One region of the Alishewanella sp. SMS8 genome, then DNA from elsewhere that is predicted to be linked to it. Evidence: predicted binding sites of a transcription regulator. Region 1 holds the regulator's gene; each other region holds the start of a gene.
What was found. The regulator FNR, encoded in region 1, switches genes on or off when oxygen is low (the NO sensors DNR and NnrR bind a similar motif). The targets are predictions, from matches to a motif close to TTGATCTAGATCAA.
Positions count from the first base shown of each region.

Region 2: a site for FNR is predicted at 1,927-1,940, ahead of ccmA (cytochrome c biogenesis heme-transporting ATPase CcmA). Genes of this name have one in related genera too.
Region 3: a site for FNR is predicted at 2,451-2,464, ahead of ORJ01_RS02350 (YdcH family protein). Genes of this name have one in related genera too.

Region 1 is NZ_JAPJEA010000001.1:165,242-169,618, reverse strand. It holds gene ORJ01_RS00835 (glucosaminidase domain-containing protein) at 1-281, shown strand, start outside; gene ttcA (tRNA 2-thiocytidine(32) synthetase TtcA) at 482-1,402, opposite strand; gene uspE (universal stress protein UspE) at 1,471-2,403, opposite strand; gene fnr (fumarate/nitrate reduction transcriptional regulator Fnr) at 2,501-3,205, opposite strand; gene ORJ01_RS00815 (sulfite exporter TauE/SafE family protein) at 3,241-3,915, opposite strand; gene ccoS (cbb3-type cytochrome oxidase assembly protein CcoS) at 3,905-4,084, opposite strand; gene ORJ01_RS00805 (heavy metal translocating P-type ATPase) at 4,081-4,377, opposite strand, start outside.
Region 2 is NZ_JAPJEA010000003.1:294,981-299,357, reverse strand. It holds gene ORJ01_RS11855 (heme ABC transporter permease) at 1-521, opposite strand, end outside; gene ccmB (heme exporter protein CcmB) at 523-1,188, opposite strand; gene ccmA (cytochrome c biogenesis heme-transporting ATPase CcmA) at 1,182-1,841, opposite strand; gene ORJ01_RS11840 (flagellar hook-length control protein FliK) at 2,032-4,377, shown strand, end outside.
Region 3 is NZ_JAPJEA010000001.1:530,935-535,311, reverse strand. It holds gene ORJ01_RS02360 (aldehyde dehydrogenase family protein) at 1-973, opposite strand, end outside; gene ORJ01_RS02355 (AraC family transcriptional regulator) at 1,133-2,032, shown strand; gene ORJ01_RS02350 (YdcH family protein) at 2,131-2,382, opposite strand; gene ORJ01_RS02345 (DsrE family protein) at 2,718-3,266, shown strand; gene ORJ01_RS02340 (diguanylate cyclase) at 3,278-4,377, opposite strand, start outside.

The DNA of each region.
Region 1 (4,377 bases):
GCTGTGGCCTCGTGCCATTAAATCGTGCTGAAGATCAGTTTCACGAAGTGGCCCGATTTGAAGATGCCGCCGCAGCGATTAGCAGTTATTTTTATAATCTGAATACTTTTCATACCTATGAGTCGTTACGCCAAATCCGCTGGAAGTTGCGTGAAGAGGATCGCCCCATACGTGGTGAAGCATTGGCGCATGGGTTGCATGCTTATTCTGAACGTGGTGAAGAGTACATCGAAGAGATAACCGCCATGATCCGTTATAATCGACGTTTTTTAGAAGATTAAGCTGATTGCTATTTCCTGCGCTGCGATGTGCTGTTGGGTATGGTTTTAGCTGGACATCACAGCTAAGAAGCCAAGTGCGCATAAGCCAAGGTGCAGCATGGTTATCAAAGGCAGGCTGGCATATCGCGCTGCAATGCCGATGTGAAAAGCTGCGCTCTAACAGCATGATGCCAAGTTAAAGCGCAGAGATAATCAAGGAGCTAGTTTAACTCGACCGCTTGTAGCAGCGGCTGCTCATCTTCGTTATCTATTTCTAAGCCAACCGGAATGCTGGGGATGGTCGCTTTATCAAATGCTAAATCACCCTCAGTCGCTAAAGCGTCACCCTTCGTCAGCCCTGCGAAATTAAACAGCGATTTATCTGCTAAATGTGATGGCACGATGTTTTGCATGGCTTGAAACATGGTCTCGATGCGCCCAGGAAAGCGTTTATCCCAATCTTGCAGCATTTCTTTGACCACTTGGCGCTGCAGGCCGTCTTGTGAGCCACAAAGGTTACAAGGGATGATCGGAAACTCACGCGCGACAGCGTATTTTTCAATGTCTTTTTCTTTGCAATAAGCTAAAGGTCGGATCACGATATGTTCACCGTTGTCACTGACCAGTTTAGGCGGCATCGATTTCATCTTGCCACCATAAAACATGTTTAAAAACAGGGTTTCAAGCATATCATCACGATGATGGCCTAATGCAATTTTAGTGGCGCCCAGCTCTTTTGCAGTACGATATAAAATGCCCCGGCGCAAACGTGAACACAGCGAACAGGTGGTTTTACCCTCTGGAATTTTATCTTTGACTATCGAGTAGGTATCTTCAGTAACAATCAGATATTCAATACCCAGCTGGTTTAAATACTGAGGTAATACCTCAGCAGGGAAGCCAGGTTGTTTTTGATCGAGGTTAACGGCAATAAGGCTAAAATTTACCGGCGCGGATTGCTGTAAATTCATCAGGATATCGAGCATGGTGTAAGAGTCTTTGCCGCCAGAAAGGCAGACCATGATCTTATCACCTTCTTCAATCATGCCGAAATCAGCAATGGCTTGACCCACACCCCGGCGCAATCTTTTGTGTAATTTGTTCAGATTGTATTGAGCTTTTGCTTGTGCTGCGTGCGACATCAGTAACTACCCGCCAGAAAAAAGGCGCTCATTATACCCAACCTCGCGCCTTTACCAAAGTCTGATAATTAGCTTTTTTCAAGCGGACAAATAAAGTCAGCCGGTTTCATGGCTAATACATCGCAATCTAGGCGGTCGATGACATGTTCAGCGGTATTACCAATGATCGCCGCGGATAAGCCCGTACGCCCAATAGTGCCGATAATGACCATTTCGGCATCCAGCTTTTTGGCCAGTTTCGGGATCACGTCTTCGGGCATACCTTCTAACACATGACATTGCTCGTTACTAATTTGATGTTTTTCGGCCAGACTTAATATCGCATCTTTATGATGGCGGCGAAGGGTGTCATTGTATTCTTGTGGATTAAACTCGGGGATCTCAATCGCGATATTCACCGGGGTGCCGGGATAGGCATTGACTAAATGCACCTTAGCATCGAGTAATTGCGACATTTGTTGTGCTTTGTGGATCACCCGTTGATTTAATGACAGGTGATGTTCTTGCTCACTACCCGCATTAACGGCAGCAATGATATTGCCTTTAGCAGGCCATGCATGATCTTTAACTAACAATACTGGGCAAGGACATTTACGCAAAATATGCCAATCGGTCGGCGTAAAAATCATCGATTTTAAAACATCATGATCATGCGTCCCTTTGATCACCAGATCATAATCATTATCTAAGACGGTTTTCACCACGGCTTCAAAGGGGCGATTGTGCCAAACCACGTGCATTTTGATGTTTAAACCCAAGGCGCTGGGTTGTTCTAAAAAGGTTTTGACCCAAAGCTCGCGATCTTTAATCACCGACTGTTTCATCGATTCGCGCTCGTCACCCGATAACATGGTGGTCATCTCGTAAGAGAATTCATAAACACTAAGAAAAGCGGTCAGTTGACAGCCTTGTTTGCGGGCAAGTTCGATGGCTCTATCGAGCGCTTTTTGCTCATCAGCGCTCGGATCTAAAACCACTAACACATTATTGTAAATAGACATTAAAGCTTCCCTCTTAAGTCAATCAGCTTATCTAAGTGTAGACCAAGATAAGCGATTAATAGGGATTTATGTTTGTGCTATATCAAGTTAAAGGGAGTTAACATTGGCCTGAAAGCGCGGTTAAGCTGGGGGCATCCAAAATGGTGATAAGCTTGCCATCAACTTGAATGATTTCATCTTTGTGCATTTTACTCAGCAAACGGCTGATGGTTTCTACGGTCAAGCCCAAATAATTACCAATGTCGCTGCGGGTCATACTGAGCCGGAAGGCTTTTTCAGAAAAACCACGATTGCCATAACGAGAAGCCAAATGATTTAAAAAAGTTGCCAATTTTTGCTCTGCGGTTTTACGATTTAACAGCAACATCATTTGTTGATCAGATTGAATATCTTGGCTCATTAAACGCATCATTTGCTGGCGTAGTTTAGGTAATTGACTTAACAGATTTTCAAGGTTTTGATAGGGTATTTCACAAATCATACCGGTTTCTAAGGCTTCAGCATAGCTGGCATGTTTTTCAGTATTGATGGCGTCAAAACCAATGACATCGCCAGGTAAATGAAAGCCGGTGATTTGCTGCTCACCTTGTGAGGTGAGCGTGAAGGTTTTAAAAGAGCCCGTGCGGATGGCATATAGCGATTTAAGCTCGTTACCGCTTTCAAACAACATATCGCCTTTGTGCAAAGGGCGCTTTCGCTGAATGATATCATCAAGTTTGCTCATTTCTTGCTCACTGAGCGAAAACGGTAAACACAGCTGACTAAAACCGCAATCCTGACAATTTATAGCTGAACGTTGCATCACACACACCCTTTTACCCTTAATAGGGTAACAGCTTAAAAAACTAGTCTATGCAAAGCAAGCCATATCGTGTAAAAACCATAAACCGCTAACAGTAATGCCGCACTGTAACGAAACCATAGTTGGTTTTTTAGTTTGACTAGGCTATTAGCCGCGGAGCCAAATACCAGTAACGCAGGTAAGGTGCCGACGCCAAAAAGTAACATGATCAGTGCACCGCTACTGGCACTGCCGCTGGCTAAACTCCAACTAAGGGTTGAATAAACCAAACCACAAGGCAAAAAGCCCCATAACATGCCATAGCTTAGGGCTTTAACACTGCTATCAAGCGGTAATAAGCGCTTCGTATAAGGTTGGATAAAGCGCCACAAACCTTGCCCTGCGCGCTCTAAACGCGTTAAACCAAACCAAAGCCGGGCAATATACAGCGCCATTGCCAGTAATAATAAGCCGGCCAATAAACGCAACCCAATAAAAGTGGCTCCGGTAATGCCCATGGCGGTCGCACCAAAATAACCGACCAAGCCACCAAAGCAGGTATAGGTAATCAAGCGGCCAAGGCTTAACAACAATTGTAAGCGAAACTTTTGCCAAGCACTTTGGGCCGGCATGGCAAATTGCAAGGCGGCAACAATACCACCGCACATGACTAAACAATGGCTGCTGCCTAAAAAACCAATCAGCAGCGCCGCGACATAATCAATGTTCATCAGGCTTGTTCGGTGGTATCACTTTGGGCTTATCTTCGTCGAACAAGATACTTAAGCCTTCTTTTTCTAAATCTTCAAATTGCTTTGAGCGCACCGCCCAAAAGAAGATACCGATGCCAATAGCCACAAACAGGATGGCAATCGGGATCAGTACATAGATAATGCTCATTTTTTCAGTAACCTCAATGAATTGGATACCACTAACAGCGAGCTAAACGACATGCCAATCACGGCAATGTAAGGGGAAACAAAACCCGCAACGGCTAAAGGGATAATAACCAGATTGTAGCCCACTGACCAGCCAAGGTTCTGCTTGATCACCCGGGAGGTTTGTTTGCCACCTTGAAGAAGGTTTTGTAATAAGCGTAAATCGGCTTTTAAAAATACCACATCTGCTTGGTTTTTCGATAAATCGGTGCCAGATTGCACCGCAACTGAAATATGCGCAGCGTTAAAGCTCGG
Region 2 (4,377 bases), on a different contig from region 1:
TGGATGATGGGTAAGTTAATCACACCAACAACCGCCAATAAACTGGCCACTTTAGCGCCGGTTTGCCGCTCTGAAAAAGCCCCATGAAGCGCCATTACGCCAAAATATAAAAACAACAGAATAAGCTCAGAGGTTAAACGGGCATCCCATACCCACCACGCGCCCCACATGGGTTTACCCCAGGCCATACCGGTTAGCAAAGCAATGGCCGTGTACACCGCACCAATCGGCGCTATGGCTAATACTGCCCACTGGGCCGTTTTAATTTGCCACACCAAGGCAGTAAAGGCTGCGATGGCCATCGCCATATAAGCACCCATCGACATAATGGCCGACGGCACATGAATATGAATGATGCGATAACTGTCTCCTTGCTGATAATCAGTGGGGGTAAAGCCTAAGCCCCAAATATTACCCAACAACAAGGTAAACAAGGCACTACTCATTAACCACGGCGTTAACTTGCCACAAAAATGATATAGCGTTTCTGGTTTTGCTAACGGATCTAACCACTTAAACATATCAGCTCACATTTATCTTTAAAGCGCTGCACACGGCCATAGGCACCAACGCCAGCGAGAACAAAAACATTGCCAATAAGATGGCAATCTGCCCAGTAAAACCTAAACCAATACTGGCCGCTTCAATGGCGGCACTCGCAAAAATTAATAGCGGAATATATAAAGGCAGAATAACCAATGCCAGTAAGATCCCACCTTTATCCGCAGAGACCGTGATACCTGCCCCTAACACGCTGAGTAAGCTCAGCACAGGAGTGCCCAGTAATAACGTTAGCGCCATCGCTTCTAGGGCGGCCCCTTGCATATTCAGCAACAAAGCCACTAGCGGTGATAACAGTAATAACGGCAAACCGGTACTTAACCAATTCGCGGTAATTTTCGCCAGCACAAACGGCATTAATGCCTGCTGCGCCGCCACTAATTGCTCGATCACCCCATTGCGATAGTCGTCTTTAAACAGTCGCTCGGCCGCTAATAACACGCTTAATAGCGCGGCAATCCAAACTATCCCTGGTGCCATTATACGCAGCATATTCGGCTCTGGGCCAACCCCTAATGGAAACAGAGTTAGCACGATAATAAAAAACAACACAGGATTCAGCCAATCCGCTTTTTGCCGAGCCAGTAAACGTAATTCGCGCTGTAAAAAAATGCTAAATTTTACCATCGATAATGGATCTCTAACGCGCGCAAGGCATGATATTCAATACTGAGTGGTTGATGGGTCGTTAAGATTATCGCGCCGCCGCGCTGTAAATGCGCAATAAAATGTTGTTGTAAACTGACAATCGCGGATTGATCTAATGCCGTAAAAGGTTCGTCGAGGATCCAAATTTGCGCAGAGGTAGCCCAAAGCCGGGCTAAGGATACCCGACGCTGTTGGCCGGCAGACAGCATGCGACAAGGAATATCTTCTAAACCGGCTAAACCTAATTCTGCCAGTAACGTAAATTCGTCTTGAATATGCAGATCGCTAGCCGCTTGCCAAAATTGTAAATTTTCAATCGCCGTTAATTGCTCATGAATACCGCTTTGATGGCCGATAAAACATAAGTTGGCGGCGTAATCGCTTAACGCGGCAGGTAAGGGTTGAGCTAAATACTGCAGTTGGCCTTCATCGGGTTGCGCCAAGCCAGCTAGAATTCGCAGCAATGAGCTTTTACCGGCGCCATTTTTGCCTTTGATCTGCAAAAGTTCGCCCGGTTTTAAGTGTAACGACAGATGCTCAAACAGCACGCGATCTTGCTTTACGCAGCTTAAATCAGCAGCATCGAGCAAAATGGGGGCAGTAACAGCAAAGGTGGGTTGTGCTATATTCACAGTCCTCTAACTATCGACGACCAACAAAATTGGGCGCATAGTAGCATAATGCCGCCAGAATACGAATCAGAACCGCTTCGTAAGCTTGATTCAAATCAGCTATTTGCACAACTTGTCGGCAAGTGCCGCTTACAGTTCAATAATCACTGTTAACAAAAGCGGCTTTAACCAACAGAACCTTGAGAGCGTGATGTTACCCTTTAATTTTGGCCAGCTAAACACAAACACCAGCTTAAACCCACAAACGACAGTGAACAGTGGTGTGATTAAACTTGGCAGCGCCGTGCCGTATCCGGCAATGGTGGTCTCAAGCCATACCAATAACATCCCCAATGTGACGCAGCAATTATTACTGCAAAGCCAACAAGGCTTACAACGGCTTGCTTTATCTGCCCTACCACCGTTACCGCTGAATGTGCCGCTGCAACTGAGTTTTAATGCGACAACGGCCGACAAATTGAACGTACGCGTGATGCAGTGGCACGGTAACCCGCAAGCACAGCAATTAACAGCCGCACAAGCCAATTTGTTACTGCAACCTGAGCAGCTAAACCAATTGAGTGCACAATTAGCCAGTGGCAAACCGCTTAATCATTTGGCTGGCCAAGGGGTTAACCCGCACCTCGCCGCGCAATTAGCTACATTACAGTTGGTCAAGTTACCCAGTATCAGTAACGCTTCATCGGCGCAAAGCGCTTTGCAAAACAGCAGTAGCTATAACCTTTCGACAAATAACAACAACCAAGCGGCTAACACACTAACAGCCAATATGCCAAGCCAGAGAGCGGCGATGGCTAACCTGCAAAACGCAGCGGTATTTCAAACGCTAAGCCCCCAGCTACAGCTCGCTTTGCAGCAACCTGCCGTACAAATTTCTGTGTTTCAACAATTACAAACGGCAAGCCCGCTGTTGCAACTGAATAACCAAGTACTCAACCTTAGCCCGCCTGAGCGCCAGCAGCTAAAGCTGTTGCTACAACCTTTGGTTACTCAAGCCACACCCAACCATGCCACTGAGCGAGCGAGTTGGGTGTTACTCATACAACCGTTAAAAGATTTAGGCCAATTTCAACTGCCAGGCAGTGCACTGAACCGGCCACTGCAACTTAGCTTGTCTGATGGTAGCCAATTAACCTTGGGCAGCACGCAACCCCAGAACAAACCTGATGATGCATCACAAAAAAGTACGGCAACACACTTGGCAGCAACGGCAACAGCCCAAACGCAATTAAGCCAGCCCAGCGCGAAAATGTCTGCCGGCGGAAAGCTCAATACCCCGTTACCAGAGGAACCGATGAAAACCGCGATTGTTGATAAGATCCTCAGCCAGTTTGGCCAAAACAGCGAAAGCACGCCAAAACTGCAAGCAGGGCAACCCTATTTTGCTAAATTACAGTTAACTGGCCAAAATGCTCAATTTATTGTGCAAACAGCACAAGGCTTGCTGCAATTGCCACTGACGCTGGCAGCCAAACAACTCTCTGCCATTCCAAGCGATTTGCCCTTACAGTTAAGTTTTAAAGAAACCAAACCCGGCACAATAGAAATTCATATCAAGGTATTAAGCGGCTTACCAGAGAACATTCAGCTAACAGCGAAACAAGCACAATTACTGCAAAATCCCAAACAATTAGCCGCCTTGCAACAAAGCGTGTTGCGCGGTGAAACCATCACCCAGTTAGCGGGCGAGCCGCTTGCGCAGCCGTTAAACGCCCGTTCAGCCACAAGTAACAGTATTGCCAAACATTTATCGCTGATATTATTGCCACCCGCTAATAACAATAAAACCGTTAATGCTAATTTAGCGCAGCAACAGCTCCAAGCAACGGCAGGGGCTAATACGGCTAACAACGCTGCCACCTCCTGGCAATTAAGCGTGCAGCCGCTTGTCAGTGAACACAAAATTCAGCTCGCCAGTCAGCAGTTTGCCAAACCTCTGCCGTTGGGTGCGCAGCCTGCCCCTGCAGCCCCCACCGTAACAAAGTTACAGCCAACCGATGTCAGCAATACACACTGGCGGCAATTATTACCTTTATTACAAAGTGCGCCAGCCACCTTAAGCAGCCTGCCAGACTTACCTGCCGAGGTTCAGCAAGTGTTGAACCTACTACGCCAAGCTCAGCCGGATGGCTCTAAGGTATTAACACCGCCTCAAGTACAAGAACAACTGCAAGCAGCGTTAAACTTTCAACCTTTACAAAGCCAACCTAACATGACCACCTCGGCCGGCACCTTGGCTGTGGCCATTCAATTATTATTAGGGCACTTGTTAAAGCAACCCTCGGGACCATTACGTGAGCCAACGGCGCAGCGTTTAGCGCAAAATATCGGGCAGCTTGAACCGGCGCAAGCCTCTAACTTACTACGAGCACTCGGCAGCCACAGTAGTGCTTTGCAATTGGCACAACTACAAAACGCTGAAGTGCCAGCAAATGTGCAGCAATGGCTGATCCCGTTAGCCTTGCAGCAACAACAAGAAAGCCGAATTAGCCAAATTTTGTTAGAACAAAAAGAACGCGAGCAAAAAGACAGCGAA
Region 3 (4,377 bases), 370 kb from region 1:
TGCGCTCTAAAATGCGCGCAATAAATTGCTCGTAAATGCCTTCCTGAATAAACAGCCGTGACGGGCAAGTACAGACTTCACCTTGGTTAAAGTAGGCCAACACCGCACCTTCAATCGCTTTGCTAAGAAATGAATCGTCTTTATCCATCACATCGTTAAAAAAGATATTTGGCGATTTACCGCCAAGCTCAACGGTAGACGGAATAATATTTTCTGCTGCACACTTTAAAATGTGCGAGCCAACAGGCGTAGAGCCGGTAAACGCAATTTTGGCAATACGGCTGCTGGTTGCGAGGGCTTCTCCGGCTTCTTTGCCAAAGCCATTGACCACATTCAGCACCCCGGCTGGCAGTAAGTCGCCGATTAATTCCATTAACACTAAAATAGAGGCGGGCGTTTGTTCGGCAGGTTTTAATACCACACAGTTACCGGCCGCCAGTGCTGGCCCAAGTTTCCATGCGGCCATTAAAATCGGGAAGTTCCACGGAATAATTTGACCAACCACGCCCAGTGGTTCATGAAAATGGTAGGCAACAGTGGTTTCGTCAATCTCGCCAATACTGCCTTCTTGGGCGCGTATACACCCAGCAAAATAACGAAAGTGATCAATTGCCAGTGGTATATCGGCGGCCAGGGTTTCACGAATGGCTTTGCCGTTATCCCAAGATTCCGCGACGGCTAACATCTCTAGGTTTTGCTCCATACGATCAGCAATCTTCAGTAAAATGTTACTGCGTGCCGCTACAGAGGTAGTGCCCCAGGCGGCTTTAGCGAGATGCGCCTTGTCGAGCGCTAATTCGATATCTTCTTTACTCGAACGTGGGATCTGGCAAAACACCTTGCCGTTTACCGGGCTTTTGTTATCAAAATACTGGCCTTTAATGGGGGCGACCCATTCACCACCAATATAGTTACCATATTGCGCTTTAAAGTTAACTAAGGCACCCGCTGTACCTGGATTTGCATAAATCATAGTCTATCCTTTGTCTAAATAGTTTAGTAATTAATTAACTAAATCTGGCGGGAAGTTATTGTTTTTTAGCCGCCATAAGTTCACATTAGCTCAGGTGTATTCAGCACGCTTGCTTGCTAGTCCAGACTTTTTGTCTATTTGTCCAAACTGAGGGAGACTATGACAACATCGGTACTCACCCAAAAACGCCAACGCATTAATGTGCTTGTTGAAAACAAAGTGAGCTTTGCCGGTGAGCATGCTGAACTCAGTATTTATGACACCTATCAAGATGCGCAGCAGGTGGCGTTACACTCTAGCGAGTTATTATTTTGCGGTATGCTAACGGGCAAAAAAGTGATGCATGTCGCCGATTGCCAGTACCACAGCGCGTTTTTACCGCATCAATCTTTTGTGCTGGCGCCTGGGCAAAAGGTACTTATCGACTTTCCAGAGGCATCACTGCAACAACCCACTACCTGCCTTGCCATTGAAATCAGTACCGATAAAATTCGTAAGGTGGCCGATGCGTTGAATTTCAAACAAGAAATTAGCCATAGCGATTTTTTTCATTATGTGCCGAAACTGGTACACGGCCAGCATAATTCGCAAACGCAGCAGTTACTGCAAAAAATGATCACGCTGTTCAGTGAAAACGAGCAGCACCGAGACTATTTAATTGAATTGTCGTTAAACGAGTTAATTACCCGTTTATTGCAGCAGCAAAGTCGCGAATTACTGTTGGCCAGTTGTAAGCAAAACAACCAAACAACACCGCTGGGTAATGTGCTGAACTATATTGAGCAACACCTGAGCGAAGATATTCAAATTGAAACGTTATGCAAAATTGCCTGCATGAGCCGCAGTAAATTTTATCAGCAGTTTAAATTAGCTTTTGGGGTAACCCCAGCGCAGTGGCAGCAGCAATTGCGCTTACAACAGGCTTATCGGTTACTGCAAACTGGCGAGCGGATAAGCCAAGTGTGTTATCAGTTAGGCTTTAATAACCCAAGCCACTTTAGCCGGGTGTTTAAACAAACCTTTGGGGCAGCGCCTATCCATATCGCTAAAGCCAATTAGCCGCCGCGTAAACGGCTAGCGATGCCGAAAACTGCAAAACCACAGTGACGCTTTTTTGTTAAGCGTAGCTGTGGTTAATAAGATTATTTGGCTTGGTGTTATTGCGCGGCTTCTTCTTTTTTTACCATGGCAAGCAGCGAGTCTTTAAGCTGAACACGGCGCATTTTTTTCTGCTCTAAATTGTCATCCGTAGTAGGGATACCGGCAGATTCAATACTAAATACTTCGTGATCTAAGTCGTTGTATTCATCAAATAACTTGGCAAAGTGCCGGTCGTGCATCTTTAAATGGCGAATAGTATGGTGATGATCAGGAAACTCACTGAGAAAGCTATGTTTTTCAAGCGTCATATTATTTCCTTATGCGATTAATTATTGTCTTTCCCTGATAAGTATAGGCGTAAATTAAATAAGGTTTATTGATCTCGGTCACAGCGTTGTTTGAAACCACAGGGGCAGGCTTTAAATGTTGATTTTAAAAAAACCGTTCAATAGTTAACCGCCGGGCCAATAGAACTTTAGATGCAGACGGTTCCGGCAAGTATTGGCTAACGCATTGAAAGCGGTTTTTTCGTTTGACTCATAGCTCAATGTTGGGCGCTCAACGGCTTAAACTGATGTTCTTTAGGCTTGTTGATTACGCGGGTGCTAGGTATAGTCTTTATAAACAATCGTTGGACACTCCCATGCAAATACACCGTTTTCTTTTATTAATACCCTTATTGCTTTGCACTGAAAATGCCTTAGCTGCGCAGCTGGACAATTTTAAAACCGGCCCCGTGTTTAACGATTTCGGGCCGACAGCACCTGTGCAACAAACTGAGCCGTTGCCCGCCAATACGGTATTTAAGCTGGCTTTCGACGTCGCTAAAGCGGCAGAACCAGGCAAGCTAAATCGGTCTATAGAAAGTGCGGCTCGATTTATCAATATGCATGTTGCAGCGGGTGTGCCTTTAGAAAATATTCAGCTGGCCGTGGTAGTGCATGGCAGTGCCTCTTTAGAGATGACGAACCCAAAATTTTATGCCGCCAATAAAGATGGACTAAAAAATAGCAGCGCCACTGCTATCGCACAACTACAGGAAAAGGGAGTCAAATTTTACCTTTGTGGACAAAGTGCTGCTGCTTATGGCATCAGTAATGCTGACTTGCTACCCGGTGTGAATATGGCGCTTTCTGCGATGACGGCTCACGTGCTATTGCAACAGCAAGGTTTTGCCATTAACCCATTCTAAAATTCTTGATGTCAAAGCCCAACTGCGCCGAGGGTTACGGTATTTCTGCCAGCACGCTTGCTGCTGTAAAGCGCTTCATCTGCGGCTTTTAGCGCACTCACATAGTCGTGTTGTGAGGTATCTACATACACTAAACCGATACTGATGGTCAGTTCGACCTTGGCATCAGCCACAAATTGCAGTTGTTTTTCAACTTGTTCACAGAGTCGTTGGCTAATTTTGAGTGCGGTGGCCTCATCTAAATCGATAAGCAGTGCAGCATATTCTTCACCGCCAATGCGGCCAATAATATCGTTACAACGCAATTGTTTAGATAACAACTGTGCCACGGCTTTAATTGCGCTATCGCCTACCGCATGACCAAATTTATCGTTAATTTTTTTAAAGAAATCGATATCGATCATCATTAAAACGGCAGGCAGAGGGCGCTGTTGTTGCCAATAACGTTCAACCAGATTGAAAAAATGCTCGCGATTAGCCAGTTTAGTTAGGCCATCACGTTGCGACTTTAGGGTGAGCTTGCGTTCTAGTTTCAAAAAGCATAACCAGGGTAGCAGCAAAGCGGTAAAGGTGGTCAGTAAAATATGGCTTAGCAGGGTATAGACCGAGCTTTCAGGTAAGCCATTCATATCTAAAGATTGCCATTGCCAGAGGATCAACATTACTTGGGTAAACATGGTTAGCGCATGCAGCAGAAAAATACCTTGTAAGGTGCGGGTAAAGGTGGGTTCGGTGATCACCGATTTTTGGAGTAGCACAGCACACAAATAGAAGGTGATGCCAATAGCTAGCGCAACCAGCACACTCAAGATACCGGGATGGTGATAGACACTGAGCAATGCTATAACAATCAGTGCCAACAGCACAAAAGCGTGTTGGCGCCGACGCCGCGTATAGCGAAAACGTGAAAATTGAATGAGCCCCGCCAGCACCAATATTGGCGCCAATAACAACAAGCAATCAGCAACAAAGAAGGTGAAAAACGCCGTAATATCGTAAGGGCGTAAGGCAACGAGCGTGCCACCCAGCACAAAACTGATGGATGAGAATGACCAAAGTCGAAAGCAGCGATCTTTAGGCTTGCGCCGATAAAGTAAGTACAAATAAAAAC